Regions from separate parts of the Priestia sp. 10L35 genome, predicted to be linked through region 2. Evidence: riboswitches for the same ligand, from Rfam matches in the RefSeq annotation. Region 2 holds a riboswitch; the other holds the start of a gene.
What was found. A riboswitch is a leader RNA that binds a small molecule or an ion and turns the genes downstream of it on or off. The one in region 2 is predicted to bind cyclic di-AMP.
Positions count from the first base shown of each region.

Region 1: linked by a shared signal. The riboswitch ahead of AC1DEF_RS27795 (APC family permease) and the one ahead of AC1DEF_RS05020 (potassium channel family protein) in region 2 are both predicted to bind cyclic di-AMP.

Region 1 is NZ_JBFTKA010000019.1:16,737-24,741, reverse strand. It holds gene AC1DEF_RS27810 (DUF3231 family protein) at 128-1,132, shown strand; gene AC1DEF_RS27805 (hypothetical protein) at 1,361-1,972, shown strand; gene AC1DEF_RS27800 (Ger(x)C family spore germination protein) at 2,879-4,105, shown strand; gene AC1DEF_RS27795 (APC family permease) at 4,540-6,369, opposite strand; cyclic di-AMP (ydaO/yuaA leader) riboswitch at 6,501-6,645, opposite strand; gene AC1DEF_RS27790 (CBO0543 family protein) at 6,782-7,282, opposite strand.
Region 2 is NZ_JBFTKA010000001.1:977,432-985,436, reverse strand. It holds gene AC1DEF_RS05025 (TrkH family potassium uptake protein) at 326-1,645, opposite strand; gene AC1DEF_RS05020 (potassium channel family protein) at 1,649-2,308, opposite strand; cyclic di-AMP (ydaO/yuaA leader) riboswitch at 2,433-2,577, opposite strand; gene AC1DEF_RS05015 (carboxymuconolactone decarboxylase family protein) at 2,693-3,151, opposite strand; gene AC1DEF_RS05010 (Lrp/AsnC family transcriptional regulator) at 3,272-3,727, shown strand; gene AC1DEF_RS05005 (peptidyl-prolyl cis-trans isomerase) at 4,002-4,904, opposite strand; gene AC1DEF_RS05000 (S1C family serine protease) at 4,901-6,175, opposite strand; gene AC1DEF_RS04995 (response regulator transcription factor) at 6,398-7,069, shown strand; gene AC1DEF_RS04990 (sensor histidine kinase) at 7,066-8,005, shown strand, end outside.

The DNA.
Region 1 (8,005 bases), on a different contig from region 2:
TGTATACGGTATACAAAGTTAGTTTCATAATGTGCCTTATCGGAAATTACATGCTAAAAACCTTTTTTGTTAAGAAAAAATTCATATCTATTAATAAATTAGTAAATATTATCCAAGAGGTGATAATATGGATAAGAATAAGTTAAAACTCACATCTTCCGAAATAGGGACACTATGGGGAGAGTATGTAAACGGAACAATGACAGATGTAGTAAATCGATATATGTTCTCTATTATTGAGGATGAGTCAATAAAGATCGTTTTTGAAGATGCTATCAATACCTTCGCAAAACAAAAGAAACAAATCTTAGCTTTTATAGAAAACGAAGGGTTTCCAGTTCCAATTGGATTTACTGAGTCTGACCTCAATAAAGATACCAAAAAATTATTCACTGATATATTCTGCTTGAATTACTTACATATCATGACTTTGCATGGTTTGTTAGGACATACAACTTCATTAGGTGTTTCCGTCAGAGAAGACCTACGGCATTTTTACGATTCATGTGATAATGATGCAAAAAGGATGTATCATCAAACGATTGAATTATTACTTGAGAAAGGAAATTTTCAGAGAGACCCTTATTTTTATCCTACAGAGAACCCTGAATTTATTTCAAGCCAAGACTTCACGGATGGGTTTTTTGGAAAAGGAAGACGTCTATCTGCACCTGAAATTATAAGTATCTCTTTTAACCTTAAAAAAAGTATTATGGCCAAAACTCTTTCTATTGGATTTAGTCAGGTCACTCAATCAAAAGAAGTAAGAAAGTTTTTAGAGGACTCGGAAAAAACGGCTGATGGTCAAATACAAGCTTTTTCAAAAATTATGCATACCGATAATTTACCAGTCTCTATGTCGTGGGAAACAGAAGTTACAACTTCAACAGACTCTCCATTTTCTGATAAATTAATGATGTATCATATTGGTTTCTTGTTCCAAGCTGCACAAATGTATCACGGAGCAGGTCTAGCATCAGCCATGCGAACAGACCTTGTAACAACTTATGAAGGCATCATTCTCAAAAACCTAATGGTAACAAAAAAATGGCTTAATATTATGGTGAAAAATAAATGGATAGAACAACCACCACTTGCTCCTAACAGAAAAGAAATAGCAAAAGAAAAATAATAAAATCTAATATTTTAAGCAAACTACTCAAGATGCTGAAAAGTATCTCCGATCTAGAATCTCATTAACCTACAGAAAAACTCCCTACGAAAATAGGGGGCTTTTCTGCTTTTTAAGCTGTATAAGATATACAAAGGTAATTGACATAATGTTGCTTATAGGAACTTATTTACATATCGATTATAATTATACTTAAAATACACTTTAGGTATTGGAGGAGAATATATAATGGATATTGAAGTAGGGTTTCTTTCCAAAAACTACATAAGTGATATTCCCTCAGGCGGTGGTTTGTTTCCCTTCGGAATAGATGGCGATGCACCTTACATTGTAGAGTATGAAGGTCATGATGTAGACATAGAAATCTTTATTAATAACTGGATGAAAGAGTTAAATAGGTTTCCCATATATACACTTTTTACATATATAAGCTACGATGCAGAAGAAATAGGTGATGTATTTTCATCTGCTAATATTGAATATGTAAAACTAAAAGTAGACAGAGAGACTTTTATTAAAGCTAAAATTGACGATTACAAACAATTTAAAGTCGTTATGCCTTTTTTATATAGCCAAGGAAGTATGAATTGCTTTGCTGCCTGGTCTCTTTCAGAAGATTTATTTAGCTTTGAAAAACGGGATATAAAAACCTTATTTGGAAGAAGAAAGGTTCAAATGCCTGTTGTTACGTTACGAAAAGATTGCACAATGTTTTGGATTTTTTACGATGGTGCATCTGTTGTTTCCCTATCTAATGACGATTTATTTTCTTCAACTAATTCAATTATTAGCTCCTTTCCCCCAGATATTAAAGGGGCTGAGGTGGAATATGAAAAGTGATCCTTATACTTTATAAGCTTTACAAATCTAGTTACCATAATCACAATTATCGGAAACAACATGATAAAAGGCTCTATTTCTTCTATGATAAGGAGCTTTTTATTTGTGAATCTATACTTTTACAAATAGGAAGAAGTATACGTGATATTGAACGATACATTCCTAATCTATAACTAATTACATTTAAGTTCAAAAGCATTCCGAGTAGAGAAAAAAAGGAAAAAATTATTTAATAATTTTTTTGAAATAGGACTATGAGAAATTATCTTTTTTTACTATAATCTATCTGTATGATGTTACGATGCTAATTTCCCACTTGATCCATGTAATACAAATCAGTCTTTACTTTTTATTTTTATGATTACATGTAAGTCAAATTAAATATAGATTGAAGGAGCGTAAATAACCCTTGGTACTCGCAATTATTTATGAATTTTTATCCTCGCTACTAATAAAGCCTGAATCAAAAATTAAAAAACGCGTTAGTTAGTCTAACAATTCATATAGGAAAGATAAAGCCCATCAACTTAGGTCGATGGGCTTTTTTATTTATTTCATACCATGTTACCCCCACCATCTTCTTCTCTTTCTGCTAGTAGGGCGTAGAAACATTTTTGTTCAGTTTTACATAATAGTTCGGCATATGGTTAAAATATCCAAAAAAACACTAAAAATATGTCTTTATCCTTTAAAAATCCAAACATAAGAAAGAATCGATACCTTGATGTTACAAACCAATGTATTCATTAGAACATATACGGGATTCACCATGAACGAATCTTAACATCATTAAACAGGAAACAGTTCAGATTTCGTCGTTCGTCAAGTGAAAGTGGGGAGAAGTTATGGTGTTAAAGGATTTATTTTTTATGCGTTCAAATAAAGACCACGAAGAAGGTGACAATAATGAAACGTAAAGGGGCTTTTCTTTTACTGCTGATGACGATGATGGTCTTGCTCACCAGTTGTTGGAGTAAAAAAGAGTTAACGGACCTTGCTATTGTATCAGCCATGGGTGTCGATAAAACGAAAGAGGGGAGATATCATCTAACACTCCAAATTATTAATCCAGGGAACGTGGCTGGTATACAAGGAGGGGGAGGCGGTACTCAAAGCCCTCCTATTACCATTTACTCGGCTTCTGGTGATAATATAGTCGAAGCAAGTAGACGGGCTTCAGGCAGAATTTCTCGACGATTGTATTATGCTCATGCAAACTTGCTGGTAGTTGGAGAAAAAATGGCCAGAGAAGAAGGGCTTGATACCTTAATCGATGCCCTAGATCGGGATCCAGAATTTCGAAATACTTCCACTATTGTGATTGCGCATCATTCGTCCGCAGCTGATCTTGTTAAAACGTTAACACCAGTTGATAAGATCCCTGCCAATAAAGTACTAAAAACTTTAGAATTTACGGAAAGAAAATGGGGAGAGAATGTAAAAACATCACTCCAAGAGGTGATGAAAAACCTTGAGTCTCCTGGAAGAGGAGCCGTCGTATCAGGATTTCGCCTAGTTGGGAATGCACAGCAAGCACAAAAACTGGATAACCTTCAAGAGAGTGCACCTGCAGCCACGCTTCAAGCTTCCGGAATTGCTGTCTTAAAACAAGGAAAGTTAGTGGATTGGCTGTATGGAAAACCAGCCAGAGGGACAGTATGGATTCTCGACAAAATCCAAGGAACGGATATTAATATTAATTGGGAAGGGAAAAAAGAAGCGATTGCCTATCAAACTGTACGCCAAAAAACAAGTGTGTCTGCCCAAGTGAAGAATGGTCACCCTCATATTTCTGTTCATACGCGTGTTGAAGGAGATCTCGGTGAAATGGAGGTACCTGTTGATATAACTAATCCAAAGGTCATCACAAAAATCGAACAATCTGTGAGGAAAGAAATTAAAAAAGAGTTGAAGAAAGCTATTGAACGTGCGCAAAAAAACAAAACAGATATCTTGGGATTTGGCGAAGTAGTTCATCGTACTAGACCAAATCAATTTAAGAAATTAAAAAAGGAATGGAACGATGTGTACTTTCCAAAGTTAGATGTAGATATTACAGTGGAAGCCTATATACGTCGCGCTGGCTTACGAAACAAGTCATTTCTTTCAGGGATAAAAGAGAATCAAAAGTGATAAAAGGGACGTTCCTGTATGTTGAGCGTTCTTTTTTATTCACTCATATCAAGGAAGATTTCTATATAGAAAAAATAGATGATAAATTATTAAGACAAGAGGTGGGAGTATAACTTGAGCAACTAGGTTATCTAGTCTGCTTTCTATAAAATGGGAGATAATGATGATAAGAATTTCTAATTAGGGTGCTGTAGGGTGGGGCATTGAGAGAGTATAACTAATTGTTTAACTAAGTTCTATAGGTAGTTTTTTTACTTTACCTGCCTTATGGTCTTAAAGGAGTATGTGTTTATGTATATAGGGAATAACCATCTTGTGATTATTGGTTGGAATGAACGAGTCAAGAATCTTCTTTTTTGTTTTGGCGAGTCTTTATCTCTAACTAAGATCGAATTAAAACCCCTTTTCATACATACGAAAAGGGGTTTGCTTTTTTATTTCTTAAATTTATAAGGCAATGTTGTCACAATGACATTTTTTCGATAAAGAAGGTGTGCCCTTAATAATAAGCTTGATTGGTTATGCAACGCGTTATGCCAGCTTTTTCTTGTGATAAATTGCGGAATCAAAACAGTAACAGCCATATGGCTATCATCTGCTCGCTCCTCTACACGATCAATAAAGCGTAAAAGAGGTCCCACTAAGCTTCGATATTGTGAGTAGAAGGTAACTAAGCGTATATCAGGATATCGTTCGTTCCATATCTCTTCCATCCTCTTTTCACTTTCACGGTCAAATGCCACATGAACCGCAATCACTGTGTCTCCAATAATTTTTGCATAGTTAATGGAATTCTCGACAGCTCTTGTTAAGCCTGCAACCGGTATAATGACTACATTTCCTTCTAATGCTAATGCTTCTTTGTCTCCTGGCTTGATACGAAGTTGCTTTCCTACCTCTACATAATGGTTCTTAATACGGTGGAACAGATAGACGATAAGAGGTAAGAAGATTAAAACAGCCCATACTTGTGAGAATTTTGTTGTAAAGAAAATAATCAGTACAGTGAAGCTAATAAAAGCTCCTATAAAATTGGTCACTAATTTCCCCTGCCAACCAGCTGGCTTTTCTCTTAGCCATTTTACAATCATGCCCGTTTGAGATAGTGTAAATGGAATAAATACGCCAACCGCATATAGGGGAATTAACCGTTCTGTATCACCTTGAAATGCGATGATAAGCATAATAGAGGCAATTCCAAGTGTCACAATCCCATTTGAATAGCCCAAACGATCACCACGTATCGTAAACATACGAGGAATATACTTATCTACAGCTAAATTAACAGCCAGTAAAGGAAAGGCTGAAAAGCCTGTATTGGCAGCTAGTACTAAAATTAAAGCCGTTGTACCCTGAACAAAATAATAGAAACCATTTCGTCCAAACACTTGGGAAGCAAGCTGCGAAACAACCGTTTCCTCTGCTTTGGGTGCAATTCCAAACCAATAAGCCAAGAACATGACACCTGAAAACAAAATAGCCAAAATAATACCCATTGCAACAAGCGTACGTACCGCATTTCTTGCAGCCGGTTGTCTAAAATTTGTTACAGCATTTGAAATAGCTTCTACGCCTGTAAGGGCTGAGCACCCTGATGAAAAAGCGCGTAGTAGTAAAAATAAGCTGATTCCTGGAACTGCAGTTCCAATAGCAGGATGAACGTCAGGAGAGACCTGACCAGTGGCTACTTTCCATATGCCTATTCCTATTAAAAGAACCAATGCAAGAACAAATAAATAAACCGGGTATGCTAAAGCAGAAGCTGATTCTGTTACCCCTCTTAAATTCAAAATCATAATAAAAATAACCAATAAGCAAGCGATAATGACTCTATAGTCATGGAGAGCAGGAAAAGCAGACGTTAACGCATCTGTTCCGGATGAAATACTTACAGATACCGTTAGTATGTAGTCTACTAATAGAGAACCCCCAGCAATAAGTCCTGCATTTTCTCCGAGGTTATGTTTAGATACAACATAAGCGCCACCGCCCTCTGGGTACGCATAAATAATTTGTCGATAAGAAAGGATAAGTGCTGTTAAAAGGATAAGTACACCAATACCTATAGGTATTGAATACCAAAACGCGATCATTCCAATGGTAGCAAGCACAATTAAGACTTGTTCTGGGCCGTACGCCACGGATGAAAGTGCATCGGATGAAAGAATAGCTAAGGCTTTGACCTTATTTAACTTTTGTTCACCTAGCTCTTTTGATTTAAGTGGCCTCCCAATTAATAAACGTTTGATGGATGAATAACTCATCTAAACTCCTCCTGAAACCTTTGCCATTTACCTATATTAGTTTACTCTCATCATTCCCCATCTCAGAAAAAAAACACAAAAAAGAACACCAAGGTTCTGCTTAGTGTTCTTTCCAGGACAAATAAAAGCAAACCTTCTCTCCAAACGCTGATGAGGTTAGCTGTCGGGTTCGGGCCTTTAGAGTAGCCCTACCTTCTTTTCGAAGGATTCACCCCTAGTGCAAGTGCACACAAAAATGGGTCCCCCACTCCTTAGTGGATTAAGCGATAAAAGGTATGAAAATAGCAAGATCATATATGTACGTTAGGTACTATACGCCTGAATGTTCCATTTGTAAAGAGAGATATCAATTAATCACACAGAAAAAGGCTACCAAAGAGGATGAAGTCTTTATATTTGTATAAAGAAGGACTTAATTCTTTAAAATTTGATACTTTAATAAAATTTGATAATAACCATAAATAATAAAATACGCTATTAAATAACTGATAAAGGTTCCAATAATATTCCACTCATTAAAATACTCTACTCTTCCTACGGCTAAGCCCATGCCTTCAAAACCTGTAGTAAACAGAGTAAAACAAAATAAAAGCATGATGGTATTCCCCTTCTTTTTTAGTTTAAAATAAATTAAAAAAGAAGCTAGGACGGGATAGAAACCTATATTTAAAGGAAGTGCCGATAAACTTCGATTTCTAAAAGTAGGTTCGAACTGCCAAAAGTAATTAGTCCCCCACTCGTTTAATATAAAGGCTACTGTCATACCTATTGGTGCAATTAGAAGAACGATTATAGGTTCTTTTTTGAACAATATGAAACCAAAAATCCAAGGTACAATAAATCCCATAATAATATTTACTAGTATTTTCTCTCTTCTCCTCTCACTAAGATAACCTTTTAACAGGATTGTCAAAAAGCAGAAAATATAGTAATGAATGTTTTTTTCTTTAAATGAACATTCTATATAAGAAACCCTACAATACTCATTCATACATAGAGGTGAATCTATTATAAATGAATCATAAGTTACGTAAGCCTTTAATTGTATATTTGATCGTTCTAATCGGTCCCTTTACTATTATCTTTTTGACCGATTATTTACTCCGGATAACTAAGAGAGAATAATACTGAATAATAAATAGTATTTCGAGCAAACTACTCAAGACGCCGTGAGGCATCTACGAAAATCCTTTAGCAATAAAGCAGAAAAAACTACTACTTCTCTCCGTCGGCGTGGTTTTTTCTGCTTTTTAGGCTGTATACGCTATACAACCTTAGTTAACATAAAGTCTCTTATCAGAACCCACATCAAAAACGAGTCCTTGATACACAAGGACTCGTTCGCTTTTCAAATTTATCGTTTATACATCTTTTTATACATCCTTGATGTGCCAATAATCTCCTTACAGATAAATGGAAGAAAGGGTGCATAAAAAGTGTACCTTTTATACATATGCCCGTACGAAAAAATATAGTCCATAAGGAAATGATGTGTTATTATATGTCTGCACATGCATTTTATAGTAAAAAGCCATCTGTCCTGCAAATACTGGGTGGCTTTTTATTTTGTATACATGTAGTACATTTTATATTTATAAACTCACTTGATGAGCATGTAATGTCTTTATCCACATAA
Region 2 (8,005 bases):
GTACCATCCCTCACTTCCTGTTATCTGCTTTTAGTGTATGCAACAGCTTGGCAAAATGTTTAGGACAGGGGTGCGGATTTTTTTAACGAGAAAAACCTTCAAATTTCGTCAAAAAAGTGAATCATATTTTTGTTTCTTTCGTTATATATAGTAAGAGATTTTTTTACTATAAAAAAGGGGGGCCTTTAATGCGCCGACATTCTAAATTGCCCATTGTTCTTGTCTTTGCCTTCTTTTTATTCATCGCAACTGTTTTGTGCGTAACCTCTTATATGTCTTGAACGTATAAATAATATAAAAAATCGCCTCATCGAAGGCGATTTTTCTACCCCAGCATTATATCTTCATTTGGATAACGAACGGCTTCACGCTTTTGCTTAGATAATGAAAACGCAAGCGTTAATGGCCCCACTTTTCCTAAAAACATGATAAAGATAATAATCACGCGTCCAAAGTACGAAAGTTCAGGAGTTGCTCCCATCGATAAACCTACTGTTCCAAATGCAGAAACAACTTCAAACATAATTTTTACAAACGGCAGGTTTTCCGAAATATTTAACAGGAAAATGGCCCCAAATACAAACATAATTGAAATCATCGTGATGGCTAGTGCCTTAAACACGTGAAGAGGAAGAAGTCGTCTCTTTAATAGCACAATATCTTCCCGGCTTCGTAAAAATGCCCATACAGAAAAAATAATCACCACAAACGTCGTGAGTTTGATACCGCCTCCTGTTGAAGCACTTCCTGCACCAATAAACATTAACATAACCATTAAAAATATAGTGGAATCATGCAAACTTCCTATATCGATACTATTAAAACCTGCTGTACGTGTCGTTACAGCTTGAAAATAAGATGCCCACACTTTGTCTCCTAATGACAAACTTCCGAGCGTATGTGGATTGCTGTACTCCAAGAAAAAAATAAAAAGCATGGCAACCACGTTAATCGCAAACGTGCTGATGATCATAATTTTCGAATGCAGCGTTAGCTTTTTATAGGATTTTTTTACCCACATATCTGCAAGGACGGTAAACCCTAATCCACCGATAATGAACAAAAAAGAAATCGTTATGTTAATAATGGGATCTCCTACATACTGAACCAGGCTGTCAGATAATAGTCCGAACCCTGCGTTATTAAAAGCCGAAATCGAATGAAACAAGCTAAAGAACAGCCCCTTAGACCATCCGAACTCCGGAACCCAGCGTATCGCTAGAAAGATAAGTGCAACAAACTCAATTAAAAATGAAAAGATAAACAGTCTTTTAACTAGCAGGACAACTCCGCCGATGCTCGTTTGATTTAATGCCTGCTGAACGAGCATACGCTCTTTAAATCCAATTTTTTTACCTAGCATCATAAAAATCAACACGGCAAATGACATAATGCCAAGACCGCCTATTTGAATTAACAGCATAATAATCGTTTGACCAATGACGGTAAAACGTGTACCTGTATCTACGACGGCTAAGCCGGTTACTGTCATCGCGGAAGTAGACGTAAAAAGGGCGTCTACCCACCGGATGGGCTCAGTAGTAGAAACAGGCATCATCAATAGAAGAGCACCTATAATAATTCCTCCGCCAAAAATGGAGACAAGCAGCTGCGGAGGGGTGAGTTTAATGATTTGTTTTTTCATAAGTTAAACTCCTTCTTCTTCAAAACGGTTCAAATCGCGATTATGTCCGATAACAATCAGCATATCTCCTTGTTCAATTATTTCATGCGCGGTAGGCGAAATCACCATTTCCCCGTCTTTTCGCTGAAAGCCGATAATGTTGCAGCCGTACTTGGCACGAATGTTCAAATCAAACAGCGTTTTATTATGAAGTTTCTTAGAGGCGACAATTTCGACAATACTATAATCCTTTGACAGTTCAATGTAATCAATGATCTTTTCTGACACCACGTGATGAGCAATACGCTTAGCAATATCGCGCTCAGGATGAATGACTTTGTCCGCTCCTATTTTCTCCAGCACCTTTTGATGATACATATTCACTGCTTTTACCCATACTTGCTTAACGCCCATATCTTTTAAAAGCATCGTTGCGAGCACGCTCGCTTCGATATCATCCCCAAACGAAATAAGAGCATGATCAACATTGCGAATACCTAGCCCCTTTAAGCTAGCTTCATCAATTGCATTCGCCTGCACAACATATGTAGCTGAGTTGCTAAATTTATTTACTACCTCCTGATTGCGGTCAATAGCGAGCACATCCACATCCAGATTAGCAAACTCTTCAACCAAACTGCCTCCAAAACGACCTAATCCCAATACAGCAAACTGTTTTTTCATAATGTATTTATTCCTTTCTTCAACTGCTGTGTGTTCTCTTAGCTTATACTTTTTCTAAAAAATTACATCTTTTTCTTAAAAAAAGCGCAAAAAAACACAGGAAGGCTCCTGTGTTTTTTCACACTCTTCCCCCTCAAAACGCTTGCGAAGTTAGCTGTCGGGTTCGGGTTTTAAGAGTAACCCTACCTTTTTAAGGATTCACCCCGGAGCACAATATGTGCGTAAATAATGGGTCCTCCGCTCCGTAATGGATTAAGCGATTTTTATTCAAATGTCTATGATCTATTTTTTAGAATAATCGATTCGATTCATGATACATTTCACTTCACGAAAGCTATCTTACTCCTGTGGATTTTGTCTGTCAAGATATTTTTAGGGAAGACCTCACTTGCCCTGCAAGCTGCAAAAATCATATAAATCTAAACTGACAATCATTTTGTGAAATTGATCAAATAAATTAATAACAGCTAAAAGCTCTAACAGCTGCGTATCACTGTAAAATTTCTTTAATTGATCCATATCAGCATCCGTCAACTCCCTTGGACGCACCCGGTATACATCAATAAATCGAAACAGCAGTCGATCTTTTTCTTCCAGCTCTTTTTCTCTTAACACTTTTTGATTAAGCGTCTCATCGCCTACATATGACATGCTCATACATGTCTCACAGCCGTTAACACCTGCTAGGTAAAGCCTCATTTTTTCCTTAGTCTCTTTTTCTACTATACCGCTGTTCCAAAGCGTTTCGTAAAGCTCATCGTACAATCTTTTTACATGCGGAATTAAATTCAATGCTTTTTCAAAATTTGTTCCCTCTTCGTTTGCTAATAAAACTCTTGCCATTTTTCACTCACTCCTTTTTAATTATTATAGTAAGAAAAATGGAAATTTCAGATTACATATAAAACATTTTATCTACTATTACTAATCAAATGAAACGTTAATGAGAAAGAAGGTTTTCAATTGAAAATTGATGAAATTGATTTATCGATTTTGCAGGCGCTGCAGCAAAACAGCCGCCTTTCCTTACGAGAGCTAGGAAAACAAATTAATTTGTCTCCTCCTTCGGTGGCAGAGCGAGTAAGGCAGCTAGAGAGCTTTGGCGTTATAAAAGGGTATACGATTGATATTGATTATGAAAAGCTGCATTTGCCCGTGTCGTGTTTTATTGAAGTAACGATGAAAAACGGAGAGCACGAGCGTTTTAAACGATTTATTTCTCAGTATCCCTACGCTTTATTCTGTGAACGCATCGCCGGGCAAGCCTGCTTTATTACAAAGCTTCAGCTTCCTCACCTGCACATACTCGAACAATTTATTAACGAAATTACACCTTATGCCAAAACGATTTCACACATCGCCCTTTCTCATGTGAAGATGGCTCCTGCATTATTGAGTCATTTAAAAGATGAAAAGTGATTGAAACGTAACGAAAAAATCCGAACGAATCATCGTTCGGATCTTCTTTCCATTAAACTACTTTTGTCCCAGCCTCTTTTATTCGTCCAACAGCATAAAAAATAACCCTCCAAAGCTGGAGGGTATAAATTTTCCGAATAATGAAAGTTTTACAACTTCATTTTATCAGGTGCCGACATTTCTGTCTACTTAAAAATGTAAAAGAGCTCTCTATTAATAGAAAGCTCTTTTACCTGCTTGTTTTTTGAAAACAATCAATCTATATAAAAGGAAACTACCTAAGGTTAAAAGTCACGTGAAACCTTGGCAGTTGATCCTGGATATACCGGTTGATATGATTCAAAACAAGTTCTTTCATCATTTCTTCTTTGACTTCTGATTCCGTTTTTTTATCTTTTTGTTTTAAAATAAGAATATAATAGACTTTACCCATTTTAATGGGCTCACTACTCTCTCCGATGTGCTGTTTTTTTAAAACATCTATAAAAGAAGGAGATAGACTTGAAAGCTTTAGATTATCAGCATTCTCTATTTTGCTGACTGTCTGGAATTCAGCATATTTTTTTTGAACGTCCTGAAGAGATGTTCCCTTTTGCAGTTCAGCCGCAGCGGCGTCGGCATCATGTAAAGTGGAAAAAGCCAGCTGCGTAAAAGATACGCGCGTTAGATCGTTTTCAATACGTTTATAGTAAGCAGTTAGTTCATCAGACGTAATTTGTTTGCGGAAATATTCTTCTAATTTAAACTGATTCGTTAGCTGGTTGGTTACATCACTGGAACGAATATTTAACACTTCATAACCTTGTTTTCTTGTATCCTCGTCATATGAGCGTTTAATTTGCTTCCACATATCCTCGACTTGTTTTTGTACTTTATCGCTTGTCTTTAGATGTGAAATTAAGATTTTTTGCATAACAAGCTGCCGCAATAACTCTTTGCGGTAGCTTGTATCATTTAGCGGAGCATCTGGATTTAAGAACCCTTCAACGGCTAAAAAACGGTTGAATTCAGCTCCTGTCACCTTGCCTCCCTCATACGCTGCCAGTTCTTTGGTAGAAGATAGCTGACTAATTTCTACAGAAGGAAACATCGTGTTTGAATGCTTCCCTCCGCAGCCGGTTAAAAATCCGAACGCTGTTAATACTGCTAGCAGCAGCTTTAACGGTGTTGAACTCATCCATTGTTATCCTGCTGTTCTGAAAGCTTCAGAGAAATAGTTTGTTTTTTTCCATTTCGGTACACGTCTAATTTTACCGTGTCTCCTACTTTACGTTTTGTATATAGATATTGACGTAAATCACTGGATGTTTTGACTTCGTTTCCATCGATGGCAACAATCACGTCTTTTGATTGTAAACCTGCATCAGAAGCAGAAGAGAATGGTTCAACCGTCGTTACGACAACTCCTTCAGACGTATCGCTTGTTAGGCCTAGCTGGTTTTGTTTTGTTGCAGCTGAAAGCTGACCTACATCTTGAAGACCTACCCCCATATATGGACGCGTTATTTTCCCATTTTTCATCAGCTGTTCAATCGTCGGCTGCACTTCATCACTTGGAAGAGCAAAGCCGATGCCTTCTACATTGTCTTCTGAAATTTTCATACTGTTGATGCCGACTACTTCACCGGAAGAATTGATAAGTGCACCGCCGCTGTTTCCTGGATTAATCGCCGCATCCGTTTGAATTGCATCTACGTTCCAATTTTCTGAAATAGGGACAGAGCGTTTTGCTGCGCTCACGATACCTTGTGTGACAGTACGAGAAAACTGTTCACCAAGAGGATTTCCGATTGCAAGCACCGTTTCACCCGCTACTAAATCCGATGATTTTCCGAACTTCGCCACTTGTTCAACATTTTTGTCAGACATTTCAAGCACCGCTAAATCCGTTAGCGCGTCAGCTCCGACAATTTTAGCTTTTTCTTTTTGTCCGTTTGAAAGTGACACTTCTACTTCGCTTGCGCCGTCAATAACGTGGTTATTGGTCACAACGTAGGCTTTTCCATTTTCTTTTTTGAAAATAACACCGGAACCCGTTCCTGCTTCTTGCGTTTGGGTATCTCCAGAAAATGGATTTGTTTGCTGTTGAATATTGTTCACGCCTACAACAGCAGCTGATACTTTATTTACAACTGAAACAAGATCTGACTGATTCACGGTTGTGCTTACTGTTCGAGGCGTTGTGCTCGTTGTTGTTGCGGTTTGAGTCTGCGTTGTTTGATTCGCTGTTTGCGTATCAGCTGAATCCATTAACCCCAGCTGGGGAGCACCGTATAGCACAATTCCTCCACCTAGCACTGCTCCGGCGATAGAAGACGCAATCACTGGAAATAAGCGTCTTCTTGGAGGCTGTGATGATGACGCAGGCTGATACTGATCGTAGCGCTGCTGGCGGTTTTCATATTCTTCTTTTCGTTCTTGCTCTCTTTCATAATCACGTGGATCCATGAAAAACACTCCTTTTAACGTAGCAAATTTTATGTTATCTATACTATAAAATAAAAGTTTGGGATAAGTATCAAAACAATGTGTGAAATTGTGAAAAATTTCTTTATAACAGCAAACACGTAGTATAATAGCGGGTACATAGACCTTTAAAGAAATGCGCACATATGGCTTAATATGCTTTATTTACCTTAATTTTCATATATTCAGAGGAAGGTGTCAAATTTGAGCTTTACACTATATTTAGTAGAGGATGAACAAAATTTAAACGAAGTTTTAACCCTTTACCTTCAAAAAGAAGGCTGGGACGTTCGCTCATTTTTTAACGGCACGGACGCCAAAGAAATGATTGCAACCCCTCCGCATCTGTGGATTTTAGATATTATGCTGCCTGATATTGACGGGTATCAGCTCATTCGGGAAATCAAGCAGCAAACGCCGCATGTGCCTGTTATTTTCATTTCAGCCCGCGATGCCGATATTGACCGGGTTCTTGGGCTTGAAATGGGCAGCGACGACTATTTATCAAAGCCTTTTTTGCCTCGTGAACTAGTTATTCGAGCAAACAAACTGCTAAACCGCGTATATGGTTCCAATCAAAAGAAAACCGATACCATTATGCTGACTCCTTATGAAATCGATTTACATACCCGTACAGTCAGTGAAGATGGAAAGCCGATTGATTTAACGTCTAAAGAATTTGATTTTCTTGTCACTATCTCAAAAGACCTTGGACAGGCTTTTTCACGGGAGCAGCTGCTGAATCTCATTTGGGGAGAAGATTATTTTGGCACAGACCGAGTGGTGGATGATTTAGTAAGGCGCGTGCGTAAAAAAATGCCGCAAGCACGAATTGAAACGATTTATGGATATGGATACCGGATGATGAAAGCATGAAAAACAAGTCGCTTGCATTTCAAATTTGGCTCGTCATCTCCGGTATTTTACTGCTTATTTCAATTTTGCTCGCTATTTTATTCCCAACGACGCTCAGGCAGTTCTTCACGAATGAAATTTATACCACTATTGAAAATGAACAGCATATTTTAAAAGAATACGGACTGCCAAGCCGCTCAGGTGAATACTACTTTAGCAACGAAGACAGTGAACCAACACTTGGAAATCGAACCGTGGATCATATTTTATTGCCTGAACATGCGGATATCTCGTATTTTTCATCACGGGTGTTGCCTCAAGACTTTTTGAGAAAAGCACAGGAAGATGCAATCAGTCAGCGAAAAATCGTCGCTCGCTATGAAAAAGATCTTGGCAACCGGACGCTTTTTTATGTAATTCGAAAAGTAAGCGTAAACGGACAGCCTGCTTTTTTACTTTCATTTTCGTGGGATACGTATCGCAACGCGCTCACTTCTACTCTGTTTAAACAGCTGCTTCTTGTAATTTCAATTGTATTTCTATTCAGCTGGCTTCCATCTATTTGGCTATCAAGATATTTAAGCAAGCCGCTTGTATCACTTGAAAAAGATGTGAAAAAAATTGCCGAACAAAATTGGCATGAGCCCGTTACAGTCAACCGTTCCGATGAAATTGGCAAGCTAGGCGCCTCCATCGAGCAAATGCGCAAAAGGCTCGTATCTAAAGATGAAGCACAGCAAACGCTGCTTCAAAATATTTCACACGATTTAAAAACACCGGTTATGGTGATTCAAAGCTACGCTCAGTCAATTCAAGACGGCATTTATCCAAAAGGTGATTTATCGCAAACGGTAAAAGTTATTGAAGATGAATCCAAAAATCTTGAGAAAAAAATCCGCGATTTGCTTTACTTAACCAAGCTTGACTATATGTCCACTCATCAGCTTGCACAAGATG